Regions from separate parts of the Arthrobacter sp. 01T419 genome, predicted to be linked through region 3. Evidence: predicted binding sites of a transcription regulator. Region 3 holds the regulator's gene; each other region holds the start of a gene.
The links. Region 3 encodes HrcA, which represses chaperone genes, less so after heat shock. Its sites were predicted from a motif close to TTNGCACTCGNNNNNNNCGAGTGCNAA; they were not measured.

Region 1: the regulator HrcA is predicted to act here: its motif matches at 3,599-3,625, upstream of groL (chaperonin GroEL).
Region 2: the regulator HrcA is predicted to act here: its motif matches at 1,234-1,260, upstream of AC1DLO_RS03645 (FmdB family zinc ribbon protein).

What each region holds. Positions count from the first base shown of each region.
Region 1 covers NZ_JBFTQF010000006.1:125,648-132,317, forward strand. The annotation lists gene AC1DLO_RS11905 (uracil-DNA glycosylase) at 1-627, opposite strand, end outside; gene AC1DLO_RS11910 (DUF3263 domain-containing protein) at 784-1,119, shown strand; gene AC1DLO_RS11915 (LytR C-terminal domain-containing protein) at 1,169-1,789, shown strand; gene AC1DLO_RS11920 (cold-shock protein) at 1,928-2,131, shown strand; gene AC1DLO_RS11925 (ABC transporter substrate-binding protein) at 2,272-3,540, shown strand; gene groL (chaperonin GroEL) at 3,837-5,465, shown strand; gene AC1DLO_RS11935 (RNase H family protein) at 5,783-6,670, shown strand, end outside.
Region 2 covers NZ_JBFTQF010000002.1:4,375-17,213, forward strand. The annotation lists gene galU (UTP--glucose-1-phosphate uridylyltransferase GalU) at 1-424, opposite strand, end outside; gene AC1DLO_RS03640 (5-formyltetrahydrofolate cyclo-ligase) at 544-1,149, shown strand; gene AC1DLO_RS03645 (FmdB family zinc ribbon protein) at 1,322-1,585, shown strand; gene cpaB (Flp pilus assembly protein CpaB) at 1,689-2,525, shown strand; gene AC1DLO_RS03655 (hypothetical protein) at 2,546-2,800, opposite strand; gene AC1DLO_RS03660 (AAA family ATPase) at 2,810-6,760, opposite strand; gene guaA (glutamine-hydrolyzing GMP synthase) at 6,888-8,492, opposite strand; gene AC1DLO_RS03670 (DUF3817 domain-containing protein) at 8,613-9,131, opposite strand; gene AC1DLO_RS03675 (SURF1 family protein) at 9,134-9,961, opposite strand; gene AC1DLO_RS03680 (PTS sugar transporter subunit IIA) at 10,071-10,559, opposite strand; gene AC1DLO_RS03685 (glycerol-3-phosphate dehydrogenase/oxidase) at 10,598-12,352, opposite strand; gene AC1DLO_RS03690 (GuaB3 family IMP dehydrogenase-related protein) at 12,457-12,839, opposite strand, start outside.
Region 3 covers NZ_JBFTQF010000005.1:342,398-351,828, forward strand. The annotation lists gene AC1DLO_RS10650 (PhoH family protein) at 1-129, opposite strand, end outside; gene AC1DLO_RS10655 (GerMN domain-containing protein) at 536-1,441, shown strand; gene AC1DLO_RS10660 (16S rRNA (uracil(1498)-N(3))-methyltransferase) at 1,513-2,289, opposite strand; gene dnaJ (molecular chaperone DnaJ) at 2,292-3,422, opposite strand; gene hrcA (heat-inducible transcriptional repressor HrcA) at 3,484-4,497, opposite strand; gene AC1DLO_RS10675 (DUF3097 domain-containing protein) at 4,713-5,570, shown strand; gene AC1DLO_RS10680 (DUF4870 domain-containing protein) at 5,718-6,131, shown strand; gene hemW (radical SAM family heme chaperone HemW) at 6,167-7,396, opposite strand; gene lepA (translation elongation factor 4) at 7,460-9,313, opposite strand.

The DNA.
Region 1 (6,670 bases), on a different contig from region 3:
GGCACCTTCAAGCAAAGGCTGCACCGCTTCGGCGTCCTTGCCCCACAGGATCGCTACGAGCGGACTCTGCTGCCCGGCAGCTGTGCGGCGACGGGCGACGGCGGTGACTGCCGCCGTCGTGATGGCCTCCCAGCCTTTGCCGCGGTGTGAGCCGGCGGCGCCGGCCGCGACGCTCAGCACCCTGTTCAGCAGGAGTACCCCTTGGTCTGTCCATGCTGAAAGATCGCCGTGCACCCGGGGCGGCACGCCGAGATCGGATTCCATCTCCCGGTAGATGTTTGCAAGGCTGCGGGGGATGGGCCGGGTTTGGCCGGAAACCGCGAAAGAGAGCCCGACGGCGTGTCCCGGCGTCGGGTAGGGGTCCTGCCCCAGGATCAGCACCTTGACGTCGGCAAGCGGCTGCCGGAAGGCGCGGAGGATGTTCGACGCCGCGGGCAGCACGTGGGTGCCGCGGGTAGCCTCGCCCGCCACGAAGTCCAGCACGGAACGCAATTCGCCCTCGACGCCGGAAAGCGCTTCGGCCCAGTCCGGGGCCATCAGATCCTCCAGGGCCTTTCCCGGAAGTGCCTCGAATTCGGGGGAGTGATCCTCGGATTCAAGCTGGAACAACGCTTCTTCGCCTACCACCCAGCCATTGTCCCTGCACTTGGGGTTTGTAGGAAAGCGATCCCGCGGGACGGCTGTGACTCCACGGGAAGGCGGCGAGGCAAATGACATCGATGTTATTCGCCCGTTACCATGGGGGTGGGACAATTTTCAGTCAATGCGTCGAAGGAGTGTGTCGTGGCAGAACCCGCGCGGGAACCCATGGCGTCCGAAGCAACTGGATTGGTGCTGGAAGACCTGTCCACCGGGCTCCGCAGTGATTCGCCTTTGGGCGAGCGTGAGCAGCAGATGCTCGCCTTGGAGAGGCAATGGTGGAAGTACGCCGGGGCCAAGGAACAAGCTGTCAGGGAGCTCTTCGATCTCTCGGCGACCCACTACTACCAGCTCCTCAATGCTCTCATCGATACCGAGGAAGCACTGGCGCACGATCCCATGCTGGTCAAGAGATTGCGTAGACTACGTATGTCACGTCAGAGGGCACGCACGGCGCGCCGCCTTGGTTCTGACGCGTAAAGCACACGCTGATCCCCCAGCAAGCAAGCAGCAAGGACAAGGCCCCACCATGACCAAATTTGCCCGGGATGAATTCGACCGCGTCCCGCAGAGCTCATCGCGGCAGGGTGTCCACCGGCTCGTCGCCTCCGCCTCCCGTCCCGCCCTGTGGCCGGTGCTTCTCCTGGGTGGGATTGCGCTGGCTGTGGGCCTCGTTGCGTTCCTTATCCTGCCCAAGCTGGGGTTCACCTCCTCGACGACGCCGCAAGCTGCCGTCACCGCTGACGCTTCCAAGCAAAGCCCCTCGGCATCCGCTCCGGCACAGTCGGCAAGTGCTTCTGCGAGCAGCCCGGCCGCCGGCCAGCCGAGCCCCAGCGACACTCCTTCCAGCACGCCGACGCCCACCACTGCGCCGTTGGACAAGACTGCCGTAGTAGCGGTCTACAACGGCACCACCACCAGCGGCCTGGCTGCCCGGGTGGCCGGCGTCGTGCAAGGCGGCGGCTGGCCGCTGTCCACCGTCGCAAACTGGGGCGGCATGCCTCAGCAGACATCGTCGGTCTTCTACAAGGGCCCCGCCCAGAAGGGCAACGCTGAAGCTCTCGGCAAGCTGTTGGGCATCGCAAACCTTGTGGACAGTGCCGAATTCCAGCAGCCCGTGGTTGTCATCCTGGGGCCGGGATACAAGTAGAACTCGGTTACGCCTCAATAACATTGCAGCCACCCATACCCCAGGTTGCGCTACTGCAACGTGACTGTGGTTACAGTAGTTGTGAGCTGGCCCGGAGATCCCGGAAGCCGGCCACTGCTAGTTGAAAGTGTGGGGATCATGGCTTTGGGAACCGTCAAATGGTTCAACGCCGAAAAGGGCTACGGATTCATTACCGTGGATGAGTCCGGTGACGAGATCTTTGTGCATTGGTCCGCTATCCAGATGGATGGCTTCCGTGCGCTCGAAGAAGGACAACGGGTCGACTTTGAACTGGGCGAGGGCCAGAAAGGCCCGCAGGCAGAAAGCGTGCGGCTTATCTAGTGGGTGTTGCGGCAACAAGGCTGTCCCGGCCCTTTCGAGCGAAGCCCTTTGAAGCAGAGCCCTTTGAAGCAGAGCCCCTTGAAGGGCGCTGGTTTCGGTTAATTTCGCTGGCGGCGCCACTATTCGCAGGGTGTGCAGCCTTGGCCCTGGGCCTCGCCGGATGCTCCGCCCCCATCGGCAACGCCAGGCTCAGCTCCGTTACCGCGAGCGGCGACGGCGTCCTGCGCATCGGCGTGATCCTGGACAATGCCGGTAGTTCCGCCTTCCTCAACGAGTCCGAGTTGGCAGCCGCCAAGTTGGCTGTCAAACAAATCAACGACGCAGGTGGATACAAGGGCCACCCCGTCGAGTTGCTTCCGGCATCGGCGGTCAGTGAAGGCAGCAGCGCTAGCCAAGGGGCCAGCGCAGCGGCCTTCACTGCCGACACTGCGGCGCAAGCCAAGGCGTTGCTTGCCGCACACGCCGACGTCGTGGTGGGGCCCACCGATTCCAGCCATGCGCCCGCCGCTATCGATGTGATGGCTCCCGCCCGGATTCCGCTTATCTCGCCGGCCAACACCGCCTCCGGACTCAGCAGCTACAGGAGTGGCGGATTCTACTTCCGCACCTCGGCCACCGACGCCGCGCAAGGAAGCGTCCTGGCGAAGCTGGCCCACGATGCCGGCGCCAAAAGGCTTTCGGTCCTGCACGAAGCCGGGGACTACGGCACACGCGTCTCCGGAGCGGTCATGGACGCTGCCCGCAACCTCGGAATGGATGCCGTGTCCAACGTGGAATTCGCGGCCGGCAAAGCAGCTCCGGCTGCGGCGAGCATCAAGTCCGGCACGCCGGACGCCGTCGTCGTGGTTGCCCGTGACGGTGCCCAGGGCGCCCTGGCGGAGCTTCTCAACGCGGGGCTGAGTGGCAAGAAGCTGCTCTTGAGCGACGGTGCCATTCGCCAATACGGAACCGCGCTCGGTGCCGGTGGCCTCGACGGTGCGCGCGGAATTCTTCCAGGAGTCTTCCCGAGTGTGGAGTTCCAGGCCGGGCTGACGGGGATCGACCCCAAACTCAAGGACACGACGTACGCAGCTGAAACGTACGACGCCGTCACTCTCGCGGCGCTTGCCGCTGCGGCCGCGAACGACGACGCCGGAGCCTCGATCGCCGCATGGCTCACCACCGTGTCCGGCGGGATCCGTCCGACGTCGGGTGATACGGCGTCGAAAGAACGCACATCCTGTGCGTCATACAAGGATTGCGTCGAGGTGCTGAAGGGGGCCAAGCTCCCGGACTACGACGGTGAGTCCGGAACCATCGGATTCGACGCCAACGGGGACGTTACCTCGTCCAATTACATGGTCTTCACGTACGGTGCTGACAACACGGCGCGGGTGAGCGGCAAGGAGACCGCCTCTCGGACTCCGTGACGGGCTTGTGCCCGTAGCGAATTCCCTTGGCGTGGAGAGCAGTTTCCGGCTCTTCCTGCTTGCACTCTCCTCGGGTGAGTGCTAATTATTGATTAGCACTCTCAAGCGCTGACTGCTAATTCTTCGCGGCTCCGGCCGTATGGAAATAGTGGCGGTGCCTGGGGAACAAAGAAAACCTTGCTGGGGTGAGGTCCGGAGCACGCGGCGTACAGAGGCCGAATGTGAAGGATCGTCCGTCGCGGGCACCGCAGTGAAGGCACCTTCTTAACGACTGTCCCGAAAGGACTACCGCCGTTATGGCCAAGATCATTGCATTTGATGAAGAGGCACGCCGCGGTCTCGAGCGGGGTCTTAACATCCTCGCCGACGCCGTCAAGGTCACCCTCGGCCCGCGTGGACGCAACGTCGTCCTCGAAAAGAAGTGGGGCGCCCCCACGATCACCAACGATGGTGTTTCCATCGCCAAAGAGATCGAACTGGACGACCCGTTCGAGAAGATCGGCGCCGAGCTGGTCAAGGAAGTTGCCAAGAAGACGGATGACGTCGCTGGCGACGGCACCACCACAGCCACCGTTCTGGCCCAGGCCCTGGTCAAGGAAGGCCTGCGCAACGTAGCTGCCGGCGCCGACCCGCTGTCCCTCAAGCGCGGCATCGAGAAGGCTGTTGAGGCAGTCATCCGCGAGCTGCTCGCCTCCGCCAAGGAAATCGAGACCAAGGAAGAGATCGCGGCCACGGCTTCCATCTCCGCCGGCGACTCCGAAATCGGTAACCTCATTGCTGAAGCCCTGGACAAGGTCGGCAAGGAAGGCGTCATCACGGTCGAGGAGTCCAACACCTTCGGCCTCGAGCTTGAGCTCACCGAAGGCATGCGCTTCGACAAGGGTTACATTTCCGCTTACTTCGTCACCGACGCAGAGCGCCAGGAAACGGTCCTCGAAGACCCGTACATCCTGATCGTCAACTCCAAGATCTCCAACGTGAAGGAACTCGTTGCGGTCCTGGAGAAGGTCATGCAGTCCAACAAGCCGCTGCTGATCATCGCCGAAGACATCGAGGGCGAGGCCCTGGCCACCCTGATCGTCAACAAGATCCGTGGCACCTTCAAGTCCGTTGCCGTCAAGGCTCCGGGCTTCGGTGACCGCCGCAAGGCACAGCTCGCCGACATCGCCATCCTCACCGGCGGCCAGGTCATCTCCTCTGAGGTCGGCCTCAGCCTCGAGAACGCAACCCTCGAACTGCTCGGCAACGCCCGCAAGGTTGTTGTCACCAAGGACGAGACCACCATCGTCGAAGGTGCCGGCGACGCCGACGCCATCGCCGGTCGTGTTGCACAGATCCGTGCCGAGATCGAGAACTCCGACTCCGACTACGACCGCGAGAAGCTGCAGGAACGTCTGGCCAAGCTCGCCGGCGGCGTTGCAGTCATCAAGGCCGGTGCCGCAACCGAAGTTGAGCTCAAGGAACGCAAGCACCGCATTGAGGACGCAGTCCGCAACGCGAAGGCTGCTGTTGAAGAAGGCATTGTCGCCGGTGGTGGCGTTGCCCTCATCCAGGCCGGTGCCAAGGCATTTGCCAACCTGCAGCTTGAAGGCGACGAAGCAACGGGCGCCAACATCGTCCGCGTTGCCATCGACGCTCCGCTCAAGCAGATCGCTTACAACGCTGGCCTCGAGCCGGGCGTTGTCATCGACAAGGTCCGCGGCCTGCCGTCGGGCCACGGCCTGAACGCTGCAACCGGCGTTTACGAGGACCTGCTGGCTGCCGGCGTCAACGACCCCGTAAAGGTCACCCGCTCGGCTCTCCAGAACGCTGCCTCCATCGCTGGTCTGTTCCTGACCACCGAGGCCGTTGTTGCCGACAAGCCGGAGAAGAACGCTCCGGCCATGGGTGGCGGCGACGACATGGGCGGCATGGGCGGCTTCTAAGCCCCCGCGCTAGCTCACTAGCCACACGTACGACGGCGGTTCCCACTTCAGGTGGGGGCCGCCGTCGGCGTTTAACACGCTCGCTCACGTTTGTCGGGTTTGGGGCCGTCGCTCGCTCACGTTTGTCGGGTTTTGGGCCGTCGCTCGCTCACCTCTGGTGCAGGAGGGTTTGGGAATTGGGCGCTAAACCTGCAGGAGGGTTTGGAGTTTCGGGCCCATATGTGAGCGAGCGTCGTGGGGGAGGGGTGTGACTGGGGCGCGGGGGCCTGAGAGCTTTGAGGTCTGGAGTGTCGGGGTGGTCTGGCAGGATGGAAACCATGACGATTATTGCTGCCGCCGATGGTTCTGCCCTCGGCAATCCCGGGCCCGCTGGTTGGGCCTGGTACGTGAACGACTCTTGTTGGAGGGCTGGCGGGTGGCCGCACGGAACCAACAACCAGGGCGAACTCATGGCGGTGCTGGACCTCTTCCGATCCACGGCACACGTTCCCCACGAAGAGCTGAAGATCCTCTGCGACAGTCAGTACGTCATCAACTGCATCACCAAATGGATGCCGGGCTGGAAGCGCAAGGGATGGCGAAAAGCCGACGGAAAGCCCGTCTTGAATGTCGATCTGCTCAAGGAGATCGACCAAGCCATCATCGGCCGCAAGTACACGTTTGAGTGGGTCAAGGGCCATGCGGGCCACGACCTCAACGAGGCTGCCGACGATCGCGCCCGTGCCGTCGCCACGGCATTCCAGCAAGGAACTGCCGCTCCCGGCGGACCAGGTTATCCGGGAGCCGGCGAAGCCGCACGGCCCATGCCCCTTGACGGCTCTGCCCGCCAGACCGGGCCCTCGGCTCGCGCAGTACCCGTGGAAGCGCCCTTCCTTTTTGACACCGCCGACGAAGATGCTAACGCCGACGAAGATGCTGATGCGTCGGACGAAGACCTCACGCTGTTTGGCGGTCAGGACCTTTCCAGCGAGCCCGCGCCAAGTACTGGGCGGGAGGCGTTCACAGAACAAGACACCTTCATCGAGCCCACGCTGTTCGCAGAGTATGAAGAGACTGCAAGCCTTGGACAGAGTGGCGGGCGCTCAGACGAGGACACCGTTGTTCTCCTTGAGAAGGAGCTCCTGAGGCCTGATGTCAGGGGGGATCTTGGACGTACGGGGATGCTGCTTCACCCGGATTTCACGGAGATTGGTAGCTCCGGGCGT
Region 2 (12,839 bases), on a different contig from region 3:
GCGCATCAATGAGGTCGTCGCCTAGGAGGACAGCGAAAGGTTCGTACCCAACGTGCTGCTTGGCACGCAGAACCGCATGGCCCAAGCCTTTGGGGTCGCCCTGGCGGACGTAGTGAATGTCACCGAGGTTGCTGGTAGCCTGCACCGAATCCAGCTTGGTGGTGTCTCCCTTGGCCTCCAGGGTCGCTTCCAAGGCCGGCACACGGTCGAAGTGGTCCTCCAACGCGCGCTTGTTGCGGCCCGTGATCATGAGGACGTCATTGAGGCCCACGCTCACGGCTTCTTCGACAACATATTGGATGGCCGGCTTGTCGACTACCGGGAGCATCTCCTTGGGCATGGCTTTTGTCGCAGGTAGAAACCTTGTGCCGAGCCCGGCAACAGGGATTACGGCCTTACGGACGGCGCAGTTATTGGAAGTCACCGGACTAATCTAACGGAAGTGGCTGGACAATGGGCAAAAAGGGACACTGTTCGATGAATGGGATCATGCCGATCCTTACGGATCCGAGGCGCCGGACAGACGCGAGAACTGGAGCAAAAGTGACTTTGAAAGACGAGATCCGTCGGGAGAACCGCAACCGCCGCCTCGCCCGGACGGTGCAACAGCGTGCCGACGCCGGAACCGGGATTGCCCACCGCGGCCTCTCTTGGGCGGATGCTGTTTCCCACGGGAAACCGGCGACCTTCGCGGCCTACGTAGGAGTGGCTGCCGAACCGCCGACGATGCCGTTGCTTGAAGCACTGCATGCGGCTGGGCACAGGATTCTGCTTCCGGTCTGTGAACCGGGGCGACGCCTCAGCTGGGTGTTTTGGACACCGGAGACGACATTTGTTCGCTCAAGGTATGCCCCCATCGATGAGCCCGTAGGCGAACGATTCGACAGCGACGTCGTCAAGGATGCGACCGGAATCTTCCTTCCGGCTACTGCCGTCGACGAGGGCGGCAACCGCATTGGCCAGGGCGGCGGCTACTACGACCGGCTCCTCGACAAACTGGATGCAGACGGCCAGCGGCCCCCGACTGTCGCCGTCGTTTATGACGATGAAGTCCTGCCCGCAGGCACCATCCCTGCCGAACCGTTCGATAAACCCGTCGCAGAAGCCCTTACCCCTCTCCGCCTGCTCGGACTAGCCCGAGCTGGCTGAACCGGGCTGGCCGAACCGGGCTTCTGGGCAGTTTGTTCCCTCCGCCACATTCCCTGGTGGAGACCCCGACGTCGGATGATAGAATTGGCACTCAGGCCCTGGGACTGCTAATGGATGGAACAATCACCTTCGCAGTGCAGGACCTGTAGTTCGTCCCGGAGGAGGATCACAAGTGCCCACATATGCCTATGCCTGCAAAGACTGCGGCCATGCCTTTGACATCGTTCAGGCCTTCACGGACAGTTCCCTGTCTGACTGCCCCGAATGCCAGGGATCCTTGCGCAAGAAATTCAACAGCGTGGGCGTCGTGTTCAAGGGATCGGGCTTCTACCGCACGGACTCCCGGGACTCCAAGGGAAGCACCGTTTCGGCTGCTCCTGCCGCGCCAGCTGCATCCCCGGCTCCAGCGTCGGTTCCCGCGGCTGCCGCCAGCTGACCGCGGTTCTTCCACCCGGTTACCGCATTTCCGCCTGATCCGCTTTTCCACATAGCTCAATAAGGCCCTGTCTCCGGATTACTGGCCGGGTTAGCGTGGCAGCATGCCAGCAACCCCGTTTGTATCCCAAAGCCCCAGTTCAACGGTGCCTTCTTCGATTCCGGGCAATAGCCGCCTCGCGCCGGTCACCAAGGACCGCCCTCGCGGTGTTCCGGCTCTTCCACTGGGCCCTGCCCGCCGCCCCGGCAGTCACCGGAGGTATTCCAACCATCGCAGGTTCGGCAGCTGGCTGAACCGCAACCGCCGCCTCGTGGTGGCACTCCTGCTGTGCGTGGCCGCCGGGATCGCGGTCCACCAGCTGACTCCTGCCTCCGAACAGCGGGTGACGGTCCTCGCCGCGGCCCGGGACCTTCCGGCCGGGTCCACCTTGGCAGATTCCGACCTCAAACCTCTCGAAGTCCTTCCCGGCGGAGCTCCCGCCGGAGCGCTCACCTCTGGCACTGGACACAGGGGAAAGCAGCTTGCCTCGCCCCTTCAGAAAGGGCAGGTTCCCACAGACGCCCAATTCCTGGGCCCGGGTTTGCTGACCGGCGCCGGGCCCGCAACAGCAGCCGTTCCACTGCGCATGGCCGACTCCGCTTCAATTCAGCTTGTTTCGCCGGGCCAGTTGGTCAACGTTGTGCTCACGGCAGCTGATGGACTTGAAGGACCCGGCAAGAAATCCGAACTCCTGGCTGCAGCCGTCCCCGTTTTGTGGACGTCCGCACAAGGAGGCAGGGCGAGCCAGTGGCTCGGTACGAACGAGTCCGACGGCCTCGTAGTTGTCGCCGCGAATCCGCAGCAAGCCGAAATCCTCGCCGGAGCTTCCACCCGCGGAAAGTTGTTCTTTATCTTGGTCAATCCATCAGGCAACAGGCAATCCGAAACCCATGCCGGATAGCCCGGATCATCGTGGAATGTTCAGCCCCAGTGTGGAGGCCTTTGCTCCTTCAGCCAGGCGTCGTGATCGTAGCCGGGCTCGTCACCCCAGCGGCGCGGATCATCCTCGGAGGCCTTCTTGGGCAAAATGCCTTCTCCCACAGGCTTGTGCTCCGGTGCGGGCTTCAATTCTGTTTTCTCCTGCTTGTCCAACTCCGTGTTATCCAGCTCGGTGGCAGCCTCTACTGCATCACTGTCCGCGGGGTATTTGGCTTTTGTGCTCTTTCTCTCCGCCATTGCGCTTCCTTACTGGATAGCTGGTCCCAGGCCTGGACCTTGCGTACCGCCAAGTTCGGCCTGACCCGGCTCCGCCTGACTACCCCGTCCTGCCTGTGTGCCCGGCCCTGCCTGTGTGCCCGGCTCCGGCTGACGATCCAGTTCCAATTGTTCAACATCCATGTCCAGGAATCCATGCTCGACGGCGCCAAAGGAGGGCGCAACGGGCTTTTCGAGTCCAAGATAGGAACCGATGCGGTCCGCACAAGACGAGGGGTCCGTGAATACTTCGATGGTCCACAAAGACATGTAACGCCAGCCGAGGCGTTCCAGGAGCTGGGGCCGGAGCCTGCTACGCTCCCTAACGCTCATGCGGCGGTATCGTTCCGTGCCATCCGATTCAATGGCCACCGGGGTGGGCATTTCGGTGTCATCACGGCCGATGGTGTGCACGGGATCGGCCGCCGCGGCGATGTCCAGCGCTCCGTCGTAGTGATGCCACACGCGGGCTCCACGAGCACGGAGCCGCTCGCCCAGATCCGCTACCAGCGGATCCTCACCGAGCGCCTGCTCGCTGGCCGCCGCCCTGGTTGCCGGTGTCCCCAGATCCGAATTGCCCGAGAGTTCGCGATCAAGGAGTTCATGGAAATCAACCGCTCCATGAGCCAATCGGTCCAGATCCAGGTCCTCAGGACGGAAGCAACTCAGGACGTGCAAGGATCTGCGCGAGCGGGTCATTGCCAAGGCAAACTTGTTACGGCCGCCTTCGGCGGACAGGGGGCCGAAACTGTGCAGCGCGCGGCCATGTGGAGTGCGCCCGAAGCCGAGGGAAAAGATGATGTGGTCGCGAACCAATCCTTGGGCACGCTCCAGATCCACCACGCGGAAGGACTCTGCACCTGCGTTGAAGAAACCGGACAACAGAGGATAGTTGGGCAGCTGGAGCCTAATGGCTTCGCCGATCCTTGCAGCATGGCGCAGGCTTGCGGTCACCACAGCGAGCGAGGTACGGGGCCGAAGCCTGGCGTGTTCAAAAACCAGATCCACCACACGGTTCACTTCTGCTGCAACCGATTCCACGCCTTCGTGATCCGAACCTGGCAGTCCGGTACCGTCCGGGATGTACTCAACCACAACCGAACGGTCGAGACCGGTGACGGATTGGCCATCCGGCAGTCGACGCAGGCCACCATCGTAGTAATTCTTGCTCAGTTGCAGGACCAGATCTTCATCAACAGCGCGGTACACCCAATTCAGTTGCCAAGTCGGCAAGACGCGGGCCAATGCACTGAAGGCACTGTCAACCGTGTCCTGGCTCGTGACGCCTGCCAGGGGAGGCTCCACGGCCACGCTAAATGTGCGGGCGTTGGCAATCTTCGCGTCGCCAAAGGCAATCACTTGTTCGGCCCGGGCGATGGCCGGCAGCACAGCCTGCAAAGACGTGCTCTCGGCATCAAGAATCACCACTGCGTCGAACTTCTGTTCGGCAGGCAACAGCCCGGTCAGCAGGTATGGGCTGATGGACCACACAGGCACCAGCCGGGAAACCAGAGCCGGAGCCTGGGCGCTGAGCGCCGAGAGGGTAACCCGGCCGTCCTTGATCAGATTCCGCAGGAGCTCTGCCTGGCGGGGATGTTCCGCGATTCCGGCCCGCCACATTTCGGCAAGCGTCCACCTCAGCCTGGCTGCACCGCTGGCAATGTGCGCGTGATCCGCCAGGCGGTACTCGGCTTCGAGACGGCGGAGGGAATCGCCGTCGGACATGGCAAGGTAGTCGTCACCGCTGATCATGGCTTCCAGGGCAGACTGCCACCAAGCCAGCTCCAGTTCCGCGCCAACGGATTCGGCAGGGACTTCCCGACCTGCCAAATCCGCGAGGAGTTCGCCGAGTCCGTGCTCACGCATGTTCTCGACCAAAAGCGTACGCTCCGGCAGGGTCTCCAGAGTTCCCGTATCCGCGACAAGACGCTCAAGGCGCGCCATGAGAACTTCGTAGCGGGTCGCGTGAAGGTCGCCGCCGTCGGCCGTGTGTTTGAGGCAATCGCCCAGACGACGGAGCTCCCGGTCCAATTCCCGGTACGTAGCGCCCAAATCCGCGAGCCCGGATGGCACGGCAGGATGACGCTGCGTGGTGGCGTACTCAGCCCAAAGGGCCCGCTGCTCCTGAACGAGTGCCAAGGAACTGTGCAGATCCGCAATGTGGACACCGGGCCGGACGTATTCTTTGGCCACTCTTCGCAAACGGGAGCGCTGCATCGACGGCATTTCGAGGCCCCGCTCGCGACGCCATGCGGAGGTGGCGGTAGCCGAAATCAGATCGTGGACCGGCCGGTCGAAGATATCCGGGGTGAATTTGTCCAGGCTCTCCCGCACCGCCATCAACAGCTCAAGTTGCGCGCCCCATTCGGCGAAGTTCGCCCCGAGGCGGATTTCGGAGTGCTCTGCAACCTGGTTCATCCGTTCCCGCAGTTTGGGGAGGTGCTCCGCGGCGGCGCCAGCCAGTTGCTGGGCTTCTTCCGTCTCCTTGCGCGTGACCAAGCGCGCACCGTACCAGGGGCTCGACGTCGACGCCCGGCTGAAACTGCCAAGTTCGGCAGCGCGGCGCAGTCGTCCAGCCAGCTCGGCCCGGTCTTTGATATTGTCCAACACGCTGCGCTTCAAGCGCACGGTAGTGGCGGGGGCAGGCTGGATGGAGGTCAGCTCCGCGAGCGACTGCATTGCCTGATAGGGCGAGCACCCCCAGCGCTGGCGAACATTGTGCAATGACGCGACATGGTCCATGAGGGCATGACGGTGCTCAGTCAGGGTCTTGTGAAGATTCGCAAGTTGAGGTTCCAGTGACTTCTCGTTGCGTATGATCGCGCTGACCAGCTGTCCCTTGAGCTGCTGGGCCGTGGCACCATTGCCCGGCCTGAACAGCATCGACTCAAGGCCAAGGGCTTCAAAATTGCTGGCGAGCCCGTTGAGGCTCGCACGCCGGTCGCCCACCACGAGCACTGATTTGCCCTCGTTGACAAGCGCGCCGATGGCATTGATTGCAGTTTGGGTCTGGCCGCTGCCTGGCGGGGTGCTTACCACGAGCGAATCGCCTGCCCGGACTGCATCCACGACGTACTGCTGGTCAGCATCCGCATCAAGGAGCAGCGACTCCTCGGCAGGCTCGCGCTCGTCGAGGTTCGGGAACCGCCCGGACTTGATCGGTTCAGGTTCAACGTTCCCGCCGTTGGCAGCTTCGAACAAGGATGCGACGACGCTGCTGTTTTCGTTGATCCAGGGGTCGTCCAGATTCCCGGACAAATCCGCCAAGGTTGTTATGAGGAGATTGGGGGTTACTTCGGCACCTGGGATCGGCTGCACCAGCGTCGCAAGACGGTCAAGGACTGGTTGGGGATCGAGGCGCGCGGTGTTGTAGGCCATTCGGCTCACCGCATTGACGTCGAACACAATTCCATGGACGGTCTTCAAGTGCCGGACCAACGCAGGGTTGATGCCCGCTTGTTCCGTGAGTTGCAGTTCGTAGTCATCCTCGCCGGGCCGCGCTGTGAGCGAAATGGCTGCCAACATGACGGGAGCGGAAACGCGCTGGGGTTTTCCTCCGACGGCGGATGTCCAGACGACAGTTCCGCAGGACAGATACCCGGCGTCGATCCCCCGGTCGTTGCCCAATTCGAAGATCTTCGAGCGAAGGTTCCTGGCTGCACGCGCGGCAACAAGATATTGCTGGCGATCCCGGATCAGGGTAGAAAGACGGGTTCGGCGTCCGGCGAGGAGCTGCGCGAGGCCTGAAGGGTGGCCGTTACTAAGGTCGATCGAACCTTCCGGCGTCTTGACGAAGCGCAGCATAGTGTCCGCGCCAGTCACAGGTTTGAGCCCCGACAGCCATTTCCGGAGCTCTGCAGAGCTCTCTTCGTGGCTTTGACCTACTGACACCGCTGCCTTCTTTTCTGTTCTAGCTCGAGACGACTTGGACCAAATCGGCATACTTTCGAGGGTAGCGGGAATCGACCTGCAGTCCGCACCGCAACACTGGTGGAAAGGCAAATTACCCCTGATTTCAGGGGAAATGCAAGGTGACCGGCCTCTGGAAAGAGACCGGTCACCTAGAACGCTATTCCCACTCGATGGTTCCCGGTGGCTTGCTGGTGACGTCCAGTACCACGCGGTTGACTCCATCTACCTCGTTCGTGATCCTGTTGGAGATCCTAGCGAGGAGGTCGTAAGGGAGCCTCGACCAGTCAGCAGTCATAGCGTCCTCGGAAGAAACGGGACGCAATACGATCGGGTGCCCATAGGTACGTCCGTCACCTTGCACGCCGACGCTGCGGACATCGGCGAGCAGCACCACCGGCATCTGCCAGACGTCGTTGTCGAGACCGGCCGCCGTGAGCTCGGCACGCGCGATGGCGTCTGCCTTGCGCAGCAGGTCCAAACGTTCCTTGTTCACTTCTCCGACAATGCGGATACCGAGGCCCGGACCAGGGAACGGCTGGCGTCCAACGATTTCCTGCGGCAGGCCCAGCTGCGCACCCACGGCGCGAACCTCGTCCTTGAACAGGGCGCGGAGCGGCTCAACGAGCTCGAACTGCAGGTCCTCGGGCAAGCCTCCCACGTTGTGATGGCTCTTGATGTTCGCAGCACCTTCGCCTCCGCCGGATTCGACGACGTCCGGGTACAGGGTGCCCTGGACGAGGAATTTGATGCTCTCGCCTTCGGACGCGGCCTCGGCAATGATGGCCCGCTCTGCTTCCTCGAACGCACGAATGAACTCGCGGCCGATGATCTTGCGCTTGGTTTCGGGATCGCTGACTCCGGCCAGGGCGGACAGGAAACGCTCCTGCTCATTTGCCACATAGAGTTTCACGCCGGTTGCAGCAACGAAGTCACGCTCGACCTGTTCGGCTTCGCCTTCGCGCAGCAAACCATGGTCCACGAACACGCAGGTGAGCTGGTCACCCACGGCGCGCTGCACAAGGGCTGCGGCAACGGCCGAGTCGACGCCTCCGGAGAGGCCGCAGATGACCTTGGAATCACCGACCTGCCGGCGGATTCGATCAACCTGCTCTTCGAGGATGTTGCCGGTGGTCCAGTTGGGCTTCAGGCCGGCTCCGTCGAACAAGAAGTTCTCCAGAACCTGCTGGCCGTGTGCCGAGTGCTTGACCTCGGGGTGCCACTGCACGCCGTAGAGGTGCTTTTCCTCGTTCGCGAAAGCGGCTACAGGTGCACCGGCGGTGGTCGCCAGGACTTCGAAGCCTGCCGGGGCAACATGCACGGAGTCTCCATGGCTCATCCAGGTGTTCTGCGAGTCAGGGGTGCCTGCAAGGATGGAGCGGGCTTCGCCAACCGTGGTGGCTTCGGTGGCGCCGTACTCGCGCAACCCGGTCTGTGCGACCTTGCCGCCGAGCGCGTTGGCCATGGCCTGGAAGCCGTAGCAAATACCCAAGACCGGCACGCCGGCCTCGAAAAGGTCTGCGCCAACCCTCGGGGCACCCTCGGCATAAACGCTTGAAGGACCGCCGGAAAGAATGATCGCTGCCGGGTTCTTGGCCAGAAGCTGCTCGGTGGTGAAAGTGTGCGGAACAATCTCCGAGTACACATTCGCTTCACGGACGCGGCGGGCAATCAGCTGCGCGTACTGGGCACCGTAGTCAACAACCAGCACCGGCTTCTGGGAAGTCTGAGCTTCAGAACTGAAGGGTGCGGTGGGAGTAGTCACCGTAACAGCCTACTTTGCCGGGATGCCCCGGTGCACCTTGAAGCCTGTCGTGAAGCCGGGAATCAGCCCACAAACCGTCCCGACGTTAGCGATCTCACAATGCCCGCCGGGGCGGGCCCGTCAGTAACGCTTGGATGCCTGCGGATTGGCGGCTAGTTCGGCTTCTACCTCCGAGTGGAACTTCTTCTCCACAATGAAGGACATCAGCGGGACAACCCCGCCCAAGGCAAGCAGGATGAGCTTCGTGAACTGCCAGCGCATGAGCGACCACAAACGGAAGTCCGAGATGAGGTAAACCACGTACATCCAGCCGTGGACGATCAGCACCGTCACGGAGACGTTGACGCCGCCAAGAACCGCCTTCGACTCGGCGTCAGCGAAGCCGAAACCGAAGGGCTGCCCGGTGGCCGCGTTGGTGCCGCCGGCAAAGAGGTATACACCGAACACATAGCGTGCCACGAGCTCGGCGCACAGGAGCAGGAGCATGGTGCCGGTGAGGTAGGCCATGACCTTGTAGAACTTCAGTGCGGAGCGGATCTGGGCCGTGGTTCCGCCAAAGCGGCGCTTCTTTGCCGGGGTCGGCTTCGCGCCGGACTCTCCGGACTGTTCGGGTTGGATGGCCGGTTTGGGCTCAATCATGGCTATACCTGTTCTGGCTTGGTAATTGCTGGCAAATCGTCTGACGGGAATTCGTCGTCGGGCTCTTCCTCTTCGAGGGTTCGCCGGTAGTCATCGGCCACCATTCGCCACCAGATGTAGAGGGCGAAGCCCGCAAAAACCACCCATTCCACGGAGTAAAAGAGGTTGAGCCAGTTGATCTGCTGGGTAGGTGGCTGGGCCGGGATATTGAGGGGCTTCAGCTGCTCCGGAAGAGCGAGGGCCTTGCCTGCGGACACTTCCGACGTCGCGGCGACGAAGCCCGGGTAGCTTGAAATTTCCCACGTGTTGATGAGTTCCGCGACCGAAACCGCGGACGCGCGGTCCGCTCCGGCGTCGACGTTTGGCACTGGCGCCTCGGACGGCAGAAGCCGCCCGGTCAGTTCAATAGTGCCCGACGGCGGCGGGCTGGCTTGGGCGGGATCGGGGACCCAACCGCGTGCTACGGGAATCCAGGTCTTCGGCGAAGCGCCAACGCCGTGGAGAACGGGAGCACCGTCAACCGCAAACGCGGTGACTACCCAGTATCCCTTTTGCCCAGCGAGCAGGCGACCTTCCACAAGGACTTGCTTGGCGGGGTCGTAGCTGCCTTTCGCACTGACCATCTGGTCCGATACGGAACCAGGAAAGAAGGTTCCCGGCTGCAGGACACCGGTAAGCGGCTTGACTTGCTCCGCCGAGGGATCAACTGGCGCATCACTCTGAGTGGATCTGCCGAACTGCCACTGGCTGAGCAGCACGAACACCCCGGAGAGCAGGAGCGCGAAGACAAGTCCTGCGATCCAGCGGGGCTTCAGAGCGGTTTTCAACACCCCTTAACCGTACTTCGTCAAGCTGTAGAACAGCTAAACGAGCCCAAGAGTGGGGCAGCAGGGTCCCTACGTGGCGCGGAACGCGACACGAAAGGGCCTGCCCCAATCTCTAGTGGTCGAAGAACACCAGGCTGGAGTTGATCAGTTCGGCGATGACTTCCGGATCGTGGGCGCGCCGGAGGGACTCCCGGAACGATTCCTTGGAGAGTGACCGCGCCAAAGTGGCAAGGACTTCCAAGTGGTCCGAGAACGAACTAGCCGGTGTGGCGATGAGCAGAACCAGGGTGGCGGGTCCGTCGCTGGCGCCGAAGTCCAGGGAGTGCCCGAACTTGGTAACCCCGACGGCGATGGAGACCCGCGAAACAAACTCACTGCGGGCGTGCGGCAACCCGATGCCGCCTGGGAGCCCCGTGGCGAGTTGGTGTTCGCGCGAGTTGACGTGTTCGAGGAAGCCTTCGAGGTCCGTGACACGCCCGGCCGCATAGAGCCGTTCCGCGAGCTGGCCCGCGGCGTCTGTCTTGTCGACCGCTTCCATCTCCAGGATGACGGTCTCCGGCGTCGTCAGTTCGGCATCATACGGGTCCAGTGGTTCCGCCAAGTCGTTTCCCTCCAGTGTGCCCAGCCAACCCAGGGCGCTCAGCGCAGGGGAACGATGTCATCGACGCCCATGCGCGCAGCATCAGCCGATTCGTCGTCGGGCTGCTGTTGGCTGAGCCGTTCAGCTTCCACCCGGGCCAGGTAGTGCTTGATTTCGCTTTCCCGCTGCGCGTCGCTCCAGCCAAGAATTTCTCCCATCAGCTTAGCGACAACCGGGACCGCGGAAACACCTCTGTCCCACGACTCGATCGATATCCGGGTGCGCCGGGTCAGCACATCGTGGACATGACGAGCGCCCTCATGGGTCGCTGCATAGACAACCTCTGCCGAAAGATAGTCGTCCGCGCCAGGGAGCGGCTCAGCCATGGCCGGATTGTCTTTGATGATGGCCAAGACTTCCGGGGCCATGGAGCCATAGCGGTTGAGCAGATGTTCCACCCTGGCGACGTGGACTCCGGCCTCATCCGCGGTTCTCCCCCGGCGGTTCCACGCGGCTTTGAATCCCTCGGCGCCCAGGAGCGGGATGGTTTCAGTGCAACTCGCGGGTACGCGCTCGTCCATGGCGCGGGTCGCTTCGTCTACGGCGTCCTTCGCCATGACCCGGTACGTGGTGAACTTGCCGCCAGCAACCACTACCAGGCCTGGAACGGGGTGTGCCACGACATGTTCGCGTGAGAGCTTGGCTGTGGAGTCGCTCTCCCCTGCCAGCAGCGGACGGAGTCCGGCGTAAACGCCTTCAACGTCCTCCCGGGTCAGGGGCCGTTTCAAGACTCGGTTGACGTGCTCAAGGACGTAGTCGATGTCCTTGCTGGACGCGGCGGGGTGGGCCTTGTCCAACTTCCAGTCGGTGTCCGTTGTGCCGATGATCCAATGCCGCCCCCAGGGAATGACGAACAACACGGATTTCTCGGTCCTCAGGATCAATCCCACCGTGGACTGGAAGCGGTCGCGAGGGACCACGAGGTGGATGCCCTTGGAAGCACGGACCTTGAGCTGGCCGCGATCCGTGACCATTGCCTGGGTCTCGTCGGTCCAGACGCCGGTGGCGTTGAGCACTTGCTTGGCGCGGACCTCAATGATGCTGCCGTCTTCCTGGTTTTCCACCTTCGCACCCACCACACGTTCACCCTCGCGCATGAACGACACAACGCGCATCCTGTTCACGGCATGCGCTCCGTAGTGTGCCGCGGTGCGGACGAGGTTGACGACCAGCCTGGCGTCGTCAACCTGTGCGTCGTAGTACCGGATGGAGCCGACGAACGCGTCGCTCTTGAGGCTCGGAGCAGCCCTCAGTGTTCCGCGCCGGAAGAGGTGTTTGTGCATGGGGACACCGCGGCTGTGCCCTGAGGTAAGGCCAAGTGTGTCGTAAAGGAAGATGCCGGCACCCACATAGGGCCGTTCCCAAAAACGCCGGGTCAACGGGTACAGGAACGGGACCGGCCGGACAAGGTGCGGCGCGATTTGTTGGATCAGCAGCCCTCGCTCCTGGAGAGCCTCCTGGACCAGCGCAAAGTCGAGCATTTCCAAGTAGCGCAGCCCGCCGTGAATCAGCTTCGAGGACCTCGACGACGTGCCTGAGGCCCAGTCCCGGGCCTCGACAATGCCCACGGACAACCCGCGGGTCACTGCGTCCAAGGCCGCCCCGGCCCCGACCACGCCTCCGCCGACAATCAGGATGTCGAGTTCCTTGCCGGGCTCCATGGTGCCCTTAAGTACCTCGATGGACCTGGCCCGCGCCTCCGGGCTTAACGCACCGGCATCATTCCTCTGCGAACCATCTGCAACACTGCTCATCGGACGCCTCCCATCGCACAAAGCCCGTAGTCCCCCACACTACTTCTTGTGCGCGGGCTTGGGCAGGGTTTTCACCCGAAGGCTAAGGTGGCCCGGACAGCAGCCTACTGACCCGAGTACGGCGAGACGACGACGTCGACCCGCTGGAATTCCTTCAGGTCCGAATAGCCTGTTGTGGCCATTGAACGGCGCAGCGCGCCGATCAGGTTGGAGGTGCCGTTGGTGTGGTGCCCCGGCCCGAAGAGCACTTCCTCCAGCGGTCCAACGGTGCCGACGTTGACCCTGTCGCCTCGTGGCAACTCGAGGTGGTGGGCTTCCTGTCCCCAGTGCCAGCCCTTGCCTGGTGCTTCTTCCGCACGGGCCAAGGCGCTCCCGAGCATGACGGCGTCGGCGCCCATCGCGATGGCCTTGACGATGTCACCGGAAGAACCCATGCCGCCGTCGGCGATCACATGCACGTACCGTCCGCCGGACTCATCCATGTAGT
Region 3 (9,431 bases):
TTGAACCATCTGATCAGAGTTGTCGAAGACAACAACTTCCGTGCGGGCGCCTGGGACTGAGTGCGGGAACTCGGCCGGACCTGTGTCAACGCTGCCGGCCCTGGGCCGCCCGTTCAATGATTCTGTCATAGTGCTGGCCTTGTGGCCTGTGCTCCTCCGGCTTGGTGATGTCCATCGATTTACTCCGATGTCCGTTCGCTGGATGGGCGCAGGATCGCGGGCCTCGGATTGCTTTCAATCCTACGCCAGCCATTGTCCGGCATGGTTCCAGACCATCCCGGGGGCAGGGCCGCAGGCCGCCAATTCCAACGTCTTTTGTTTCAACTCCGCATCGACCTCGTATCAATAGCATTGCAGTTGCCCGGCCGGGTATCGAATAGCCGGTCAGCGCGGCAGGGACTATGACAAGCTGATTTATGGGCAAAAATGCCCTGGGCCCGGTCCGCGGGCGCACGACTCCCCGCCTGACAGCGGGCCGAACACGAGCAGGATTCCAACTATTACCAGGCCAGCCGGCATTCCACAGGACACACGCATGCGGAGACGTTCCGCCATGCTTGTGACCACGCTGACGGCTGCCTTGTTTCTTTCGGGTTGTGTTGCCGACCGCTCGGAACAGGCATCGACGACGCCGCTCCCCAACCCGACCGCCGCCCTGCAGGCGGCACCCGCTACCAATGCGCCGCTTGAGACAACTCAGGCGTCAAACAAGATTCCGGTGTACTGGATCGGACGAAGCGACACGGATATCTTCTTGTACCGCGAATTCCGTGACAACCCAGGCAACGAGAACCCGATCACCACCGCGCTGCGAATCATGATGTCGCAGAAGCCGTTGGATCACGATTTCTTCACGCCATGGCAAAATCCAAGCAACCTTGCGACGTCGATTTCCGGAAAGAACGTGGTCACGGTCGATATCTCCCGCGACGCGTTCAATTCCAACCTCGACTCCGGAATGGCGCAGCGAGCGGTCCAGCAACTCGTTTACACCGCTACTGCCGCTGCGGCGAGTTCAGGCTTGATCGACTCCGGACAGCTGATCAAGGTGACCATCCTGGTAGACGGGCACACGGACTACATGGCGTTCGGTCAGGTCAAGCTCGGTGATCCGATGGTCCGGGACGCAACTATGGTGGCACCTGTCTGGATCATTGACCCGCAGGAGGATCTGACTCTGCCTGCCGGTCCAGTCAAGTTCAATGGGCGCAGCACGGACCCGTCGAAGAAACTGCATTGGCAGATCCTCCGCGAGAACTCAAGCGGCGAGAAGACATCGTACCTGGCGGGTCAGACCACCGCCTCGACCGTGCCGGGACAAGGCGGTGCTTTCACCTTCACTGTGGGCCTCGGAGCGGGACGCTACGAATTGCGCGTTTCCATAGTGGGTCCCAACGACAACGACCTCTCCACGGATACCCGTTCCTTCAACGTCCGCTGACCAGGTACGTGCGCCTCGTGTTACGCGACGGGCTCGGCGACGCGGGCAATTGCGCCACGCCAGCAGCTTTCCTACCAGCGGCCCAATATGTCACTGGCCAGTACGACGGCGGCCGGGCCCGCCGTCGATGAGCGAAGGACGTGGTGCCCCAAGAGAGCGGTGACAGCACCGACGTCGCTCAGTTTGGTCACTTCGCGCGGCGAGATGCCGCCCTCCGGCCCCACGATGAGCAGGACTTCGCGCGCAGCTCCGGAATCCCCGTCGGAAAGCTGATCCTGCCACCACTCCAGGACCTCCCGCAGCGGGCGTTTTGCGTCCTCGTGCAGGATGATCGCCAGATCAGCAGCGGCAACGGCCGCCGCCAAACCGGAGCCGTCGACTGCGGCACGCACCTCGGGAATCCACGCGCGCCGCGCCTGTTTGGCGGCTGCGGTGGCCACCGATTGCCACTTCGCATGGGCTTTGGCGGCCCGCTCGCCCTTCCAACGGACAATGGAACGTTCCGCCTGCCATGGGACCACCGCGTCGATTCCGAGCTCCGTTGCCGTCTCGACGGCGAGCTCATCGCGGTCGCCCTTGGCCAGGGCCTGGACCAAAACGAGACGAACCATCGGCAGGTGCTCCTCCAAGACATCGGAGGCAAGAACTTCAAGGTTTCCCTGGCTGGACGCGGCCACTGTTCCGGTAAGCCGCTTTCCGGCGCCGTCGGCTATGTCGACCGCCTCACCGACTTCTAAACGCTTGACAGTGATAGCGTGCCTTGCCTCAGCGCCGTCGAGCACGAAGATGTCGCCCGGCCCGAGCCCGTCAAGCGTTCCGGCGGCCGTGAAAAATACGGGGTTGCTCACCGCTACAGGTTACCGAGCTTGTCCCGCAGCTTCGCAAACATACCGCCGCTGGCTACGAGCTTGCCCTCGGTGAACTGCTCGCCGCGCAATTTGGCCAGTTGGCGCAGCAACTCTTCCTGCGCGGCGTCGAGCTTGCCGGGCGTCTCGACGTGCAGGTGCACCTTGAGGTCTCCCCGGCCATAACCGCGGAGATGGGTGACGCCCAGTCCGCGCAAGGTGATGACCTCGCCGGACTGGGTCCCGGCCTTGACGTCGATCTCCTGGGCGCCGTCGAAAGTATCGAGCTGAAGCTCGGTACCCAGGGCCGCGGCCGTCATGGGAACGCTCAAGGTTGCGTGCAGGTCGTCGCCCTCACGAATGTAGGTGGAATCAGTGTTGACCCGAATCTCCACGTAGAGATCACCGGAAGGACCGCCGGCAGGACCCGCTTCGCCTTGCGACGACAACTGGATGCGCGTTCCGGTCGCCACACCACCAGGCACTTTGACGGTCAGCGAACGGCGGCTGCGGATGCGGCCCTGGCCGCTGCACTCGTTGCACGGATCCTTGATGATCGTTCCGAAACCTTCACAGGAACCACACGGTGCGGACGTCATGACCTGGCCCAGGATGGAGCGGACTGCACGCTGGACCTGACCCGAACCGCCGCAGATGTCGCAGCGCTCCGGGTGGGTGCCGGCGCGGCAACATGAGCCTTCGCACGTGGGACAGACCACCGCAGTGTCCACTTCAAGCTTCTTGTTGACTCCGAAGACGGCCTCACGCAAATCGATGCGGACGCTGATCAGGGCGTCTTGGCCGCGGCGCATACGTGATGCCGGTCCTTGCATGCCGCCACCACCTCCGCCAAAGAAAGTGTCGAAGATGTCTTGGAACGCGAATCCCTGGCCCGCATAGCCTCCACCGAAGCCGTTGTCGGTACCGTTCTCGTTACCCGTGGCGTCATACACGCGGCGCTTCTGGGGATCGGAGAGGACCTCGTAGGCGTGGGTCACGGCTTTGAATTCCTCGGCGGCGCCTTCCCCCGGGTTCACGTCGGGATGCAGCTTACGGGCGAGCTTGCGGTAGGCCTTCTTGATCTCCTCGCCGGTTGCTTCCGGTGAGACGCCCAGAACGTCATAGTGGCTGCTCAAAGTCGGTATCTCTTCCTTGTTGTAACTGCGTTTCTTGCGAGACGGGTTCCGGCCGGGGCCGTCAGCCGCCCAGAATACGGGAAAGGTAGCGTGCGACGGCGCGGACGGCCGCCATGGTGTTGGGATAGTCCATCCGGGTAGGTCCAAGAATGCCGATCTTGGCGCTACTGCCTGGACCGTAGCCGGTGGCCACCACCGATGCTTCGGAGAGACCGTCGTAGGGGTTCTCACGGCCGATGCTCACGGTGACTCCACGGGGGTCCTCCGCCATGTCCGAGAGCAGGCGCAACATGACCACCTGTTCCTCAAGAGCTTCGAGAACCGGTCCGATGCTCAGCGGGAAATCCACGTTGGAGCGGGCCAGGTTAGCCGTGCCTGCCATGACCATGCGTTCGTCCCGGCTCCTGTCGGCCAGCCTTTCCAGACCATGGGCAAGGACGCCTGCAAGGCCCCGAAGTGTTGGCGGGCACAGGGCAACTACCGACGGCAGGACCTGCGGCATGAGGTCAAGCTGCGAGCCGGCGATGCTTCCAAGGAAACGTCCGCGTAGGGCCATGAGGTCATCGTCAGTGGCATCCGCCCCTGCGTGCACCACGCCCTGTTCCACTTTGCCGGTATCCGCGATAAGTACCACCAGCACCTGGCGCGGAGCCAGAAGCACGAACTCAATGTGCCGAACCCGGGCGCGGCTCAGGTGCGGGTACTGCACGACGGCGACCTGGTTGGTCAGTTGGGACAGGAGCCGAACGGTGCGCTCAAGGATGTCCTCGACGTCGTCGGGTCCCTCAAGCAGCGAGTGGATGGCCCGACGTTCGGCGGCCGAAAGCGGTTTGACCTGGGAGATACGGTCGACGAAGAGGCGGTAGCCTTTGTCCGTGGGGATGCGGCCGGCACTAGTGTGCGGTGCGGCGATGAGTCCTTCTTCTTCCAAAAGGGCCATGTCGTTGCGGATGGTGGCGCTCGACACTCCCAAATGGTGCCGTTCGACCAAGGCTTTGGATCCGACGGGTTCGCGGGAGTGAACGTAGTCCTCCACGATGGCGCGCAACACTTCAAGCTTGCGTGGTTCGCTCACTGCCCACCTCCATTCAACCGCCAGTGCTGAACAGTTCCTACTCAGCGACCTGATATTCAATAGTTAGCACTCAACATGCCCAAGTGCTAACAAGTCTAGTATGAGCCACCACGTTGTTAGCATTGGTACCGCTCGCGGCGAACATGATTCCCGCGCGGTCCCGTGGAATGTCCAGGGCCGTCATTGATCCCCTAGCGCAAAGTGGTGTGAAGACCGTGTCTTACGACAATTGGGGCCCGCAAGATCTCTCCTCCCCTGCCAAGCGGCAGCTGCCGGAGGTGCCCGTTGAACGCGGGATGGTTCTCGAAGACGTGCAGTCCGGTTGGGTCGGGGCCGTGACCAGGGTCGAAAAGTCCGGCGGCATGCACATCGTGGTGCTGGAGGATCGCCGGGGAAAGAACAAGTCATTCCGGCTCGGCTTTGGATTCCTGCTCGACGGACAGCCAGTGAAACTTCTGCCACCCGCGCCACGCGCGGCCGCCGTCGTGGCTGCCGGGCAAGCAAGCCGCACAGCATCCGGATCCGTCCGGGTAGCCGGCCAGCGTGCCCAAGTCGCCAAGGCAAGCCGGATCTGGGTGGAAGGCAAACACGACGCAGAACTGGTGGAGAAGGTCTGGGGAGATGACCTCCGGGTGGAGGGAATCGTCGTCGAACCCCTGCATGGCGTGGACGACCTCAAGGCGGCGATTGCCGAGTTCTCTCCCGGCCCGGGCCGCAGGCTCGGGATCCTCGTGGATCACCTGGTGCCGGATTCGAAAGAGTCGCGGATCGCTGCCGACGCCATGACGCTGCCCGGCGCGCCAGGAAACGTCCTGATCGTGGGCCATCCCTATGTGGACGTCTGGCAGGCCATCCGTCCCAAGGTCCTGGGGATCGAGCAGTGGCCCACCATAGCCCGAGGCACCGATTGGAAGACCGGCATCCTGAAGTCGTTCGGCTGGCCACACACTACGGCCGAGGACGTCGGGCTTGGCTGGCAGAAGCTTCTCGGCGCCGTCCACAGCTACGCGGACCTGGAAGCCTCCCTGCTGGGTCGGGTGGAGGAAGTGATCGATTTCCTGACCGTGCCGTGACGGCGCTTTGCAGATTCGCTTCGCTTTCACGGCGGCTCCAGCGCAGTTTCCCCGGCCTAGGGTCAGGGAGTTGGTCCGCTGATCGCGTGCCGAGCAAGTATTCTGGGACAGCAACACTGCACCGATAGATACTCGAAGGAAGAAACTGTGGCAGACAACGCTCCTGACGAACGGGACGGCGCTTCGGGCCAGTCCCAGTACCACGGCGTTCCTGCCAATGCGCTGCCCTTGACGGCCTCCGAAGACCGGCAGTGGGCCACCCTTGCGCACTTTGGCGGAATCCTTGGCTGCGTGCCTTCGCTCCTGATCTACCTGATCTTCCGCGACCGTGGCCCGTTCACGGCACAGGAATCGAAAGAGGCGCTGAACTTCACTTTGCCGCCAACGATTGCCGCAGTGCTCGCGAACATCCTGGTCCTGCTCCCGGTGGTTGGAAACCTGTTCGCGGTCGTGGCCACGGCCATCTGGGTCGCTGTGACCTGCTTCTCGGTGTCTGCCGGCATTCGCGTCAACCACGGACAGCCGCACCGCTACCGTTTCAACCTGCGCTGGATCAAATAGCGATGGCGCGCAGGGCAGCCGCCCTCGTCAGTTCGCTACTCCGGGAGGATGCGGCGGACCACGGCATCAGCCAATAGCCGCCCCTTGAGCGTCAGTACCAGCCGTCCTTGGAAGGCTGCCGCAGGCTCCACCAGGCCGTCGGCGATGAGGCCCGCCACGGCATGGCGGCCGACCTTGTCGAGGGCATCGACCTGGAGCCCGGTGCCGAGGCGTGCCTCCAGCATGATGCGTTCCACTTCCCGCGTTCCGGCGTCGAGGGTTTCGCGCCCAGCGGCAGGAGAGACACCTTCACCGAGCCTGTTTGCATATGCGGTGGGGTGTTTGACGTTCCACCAGCGGACTCCGCCCATATGGGAATGCGCTCCGGGTCCGATGCCCCACCAGTCATCTCCCCGCCAGTAGGCAAGGTTGTGTTTGCAGGCCTGCTCGGATGTGCGGGACCAGTTGCTGACCTCGTACCAATTCAGCCCGGCTGCGCTGATCAGTTGATCGGCGAGTTCGTATTTGGCAGCGTGGTCGTCGTCGTCAATTCCCGGAACTTCACCGCGCCGGATCTGGGCGGCCAGCTTAGTGCCTTCTTCCACGATCAGTGCGTAGGCGCTGATGTGGTCCGGTTCGTAGGACAGGGCTGTTTCAAGGGAAGTCTGCCAATCCGCCATCGACTCACCGGGAGTTCCGTAGATGAGGTCGAGGCTTACCGCAAGTCCGGCGTCGCGTGCCCATTGGACCACCAACGGAACCCGGTTGGGCGTGTGGGTGCGGTCCAGAACCTTGAGGACGTGCGGCACCGCCGACTGCATGCCGAAGGAAACCCGCGTGAAGCCGGCATCAGCCAGCAGCTGGAGCGACTCGGGGGTCACCGAGTCTGGGTTGGCTTCAGTGGTGACTTCGGCCCCTGCTTCGATGCCCCAGTGCCCGACGGCGGCCATCAGGATGCGTGCCAGATCTTCAGCAGGCAGCAGCGTCGGTGTGCCGCCGCCGAAGAATACCGTGCTCAGGGGGCGATGCGGCAGCCCGGAGGCATCCATGGCCCGGACGGCGAACTCCACTTCCGAAATCGCCGTAGATGCGTAGGCGTCCTGGGATGCGCCGCCTCCAAGCTCTGTGGCGGTGTAGGTGTTGAAATCGCAGTATCCGCAGCGCACAGCGCAGAAGGGTATGTGGACGTAGAGTCCGAACTTGCGTGACTCTACACCGTCAAGCACCTGCGGCGGCAAGAGGCCGTCCGCAGGCGCCGGGTCTCCGAGGGGAAGGACACTAGGCACAGGACCCCCCGTGTGCCCGTGCCCTACGTGCCGGTCCGGACGTGTGTTGGGCGAAGAGCCCCATTACTTCTTGGCCTTGTCCTTGGATTCGTCAGTGGTCAGGGCTGCGATGAACGCTTCCTGCGGAACTTCCACGCGGCCCACCATCTTCATGCGCTTCTTGCCTTCCTTCTGCTTTTCCAGAAGTTTGCGCTTACGGGTGATGTCACCGCCATAGCACTTGGCAAGGACGTCCTTGCGGATGGCACGGATGCTTTCGCGGGCAATGATGCGCGAGCCGATGGCCGCCTGGATGGGCACCTCGAACTGCTGGCGGGGAATGAGCTCCCGCAGCTTGCCTGTCATCATGACGCCGTAGGCGTAGGCCTTGTCCCTGTGGGTGATGGCGCTGAAGGCGTCAACCTGCTCGCCTTGGAGCATGATGTCCACCTTGACCAGGTCGGCAACTTGCTCGCCGTCGGCCTTCCAGTCCAGCGAACCGTAGCCACGGGTCTTGGACTTGAGGATGTCGAAGAAGTCGAAGACGATCTCGGCCAGCGGCAGCCGGTAGCGGATTTCCACCCGGTCCTCGGACAGGTAGTCCATGCCGCCCATGACTCCACGGCGGCTCTGGCACAGTTCCATGATGGCGCCGACAAACTCGTTGGGAGCCAGGATGGTGGCGGACACCATCGGTTCGCGGACCTCCGAGATCTTGCCGGTGGGGTATTCGCTGGGGTTGGTGACGTGGATGACCCGCTTGTCCTCCAGCGTGACCTCGTACTCCACGTTGGGAGCGGTGGAGATGAGGTCCAGGTTGTACTCGCGCTCAAGGCGCTCACGGGTGATTTCCAGGTGCAGCAGGCCGAGGAAGCCGACGCGGAATCCGAATCCCAGAGCGGCCGACGTCTCCGGCTCATAGACGAGTGCGGCGTCGTTGAGCATGAGCTTCTCCAACGCGTCACGAAGCACCGGATAGTCCGTGCCGTCCAAGGGATACAGGCCGGAGAAGACCATGGGCTTGGCGTCTGCATAGCCGGCAAGGGATTCCGAGGCAGGCTTGGCCAGATTGGTTACAGTGTCCCCCACCTTCGACTGGCGGACGTCTTTCACGCCGGTGATCAGGTAGCCGACCTCGCCGACGCCCAGTCCCTTGGAGGGAGTGGGCTCCGGCGAGCTGACACCGATTTCCAGGAGCTCGTGGGTGGCACGGGTGGACATCATCTGGATCCGCTCGCGCGGGTGCAGCATGCCGTCCACGACGCGGACGTAGGTGACCACGCCGCGGTACGTGTCATAGACGGAGTCGAAAATCATGGCGCGCGCCGGGGCGTCGGGGTCGCCGACAGGCGCGGGTAAATCGCGGACGATCTTGTCCAGCAGGGCTTCCACGCCGGCGCCGGTTTTACCGGACACCCGCAGCACGTCCTCGGGGTCGCCGCCGATCAGGTTGGCGAGTTCCGCTGCGTACTTTTCGGGCTGGGCCGCTGGAAGGTCGATCTTGTTGAGCACCGGGATGATGGTGAGGTTGTTTTCCATCGCCAGGTAGAGGTTGGCCAAGGTCTGAGCCTCGATGCCCTGTGCCGCATCCACCAACAGGATTGCGCCTTCACAGGCCGCGAGCGAGCGGGAGACCTCATAGGTGAAGTCAACGTGGCCAGGTGTATCGATCATGTTCAAGGCGTAGCTGGTGCCCTCAAGTTCCCAAGGCATGCGGACAGCCTGGGACTTGATGGTGATGCCACGCTCGCGTTCGATATCCATGCGGTCCAGATACTGGGCCTTCATGTCGCGGGACTTAACGACGCCGGTGTACTGCAACATGCGGTCGGCCAAGGTGGATTTACCGTGGTCGATGTGGGCAATGATGCAGAAGTTCCGGATGATGGCCGGATCTGTCGCGGCGGGCACCGGTGCGGTGCGGGCCATGGGAGACACGCAGGTTCCTTACTGTCGACACTCACACGGCCGAACCCCGGACTGGTCTGGACCAATCCGGCCGATGCCGCATATCTGAACTTATAGTCTCCCATGAACACGACGCCGCTTGTGCACT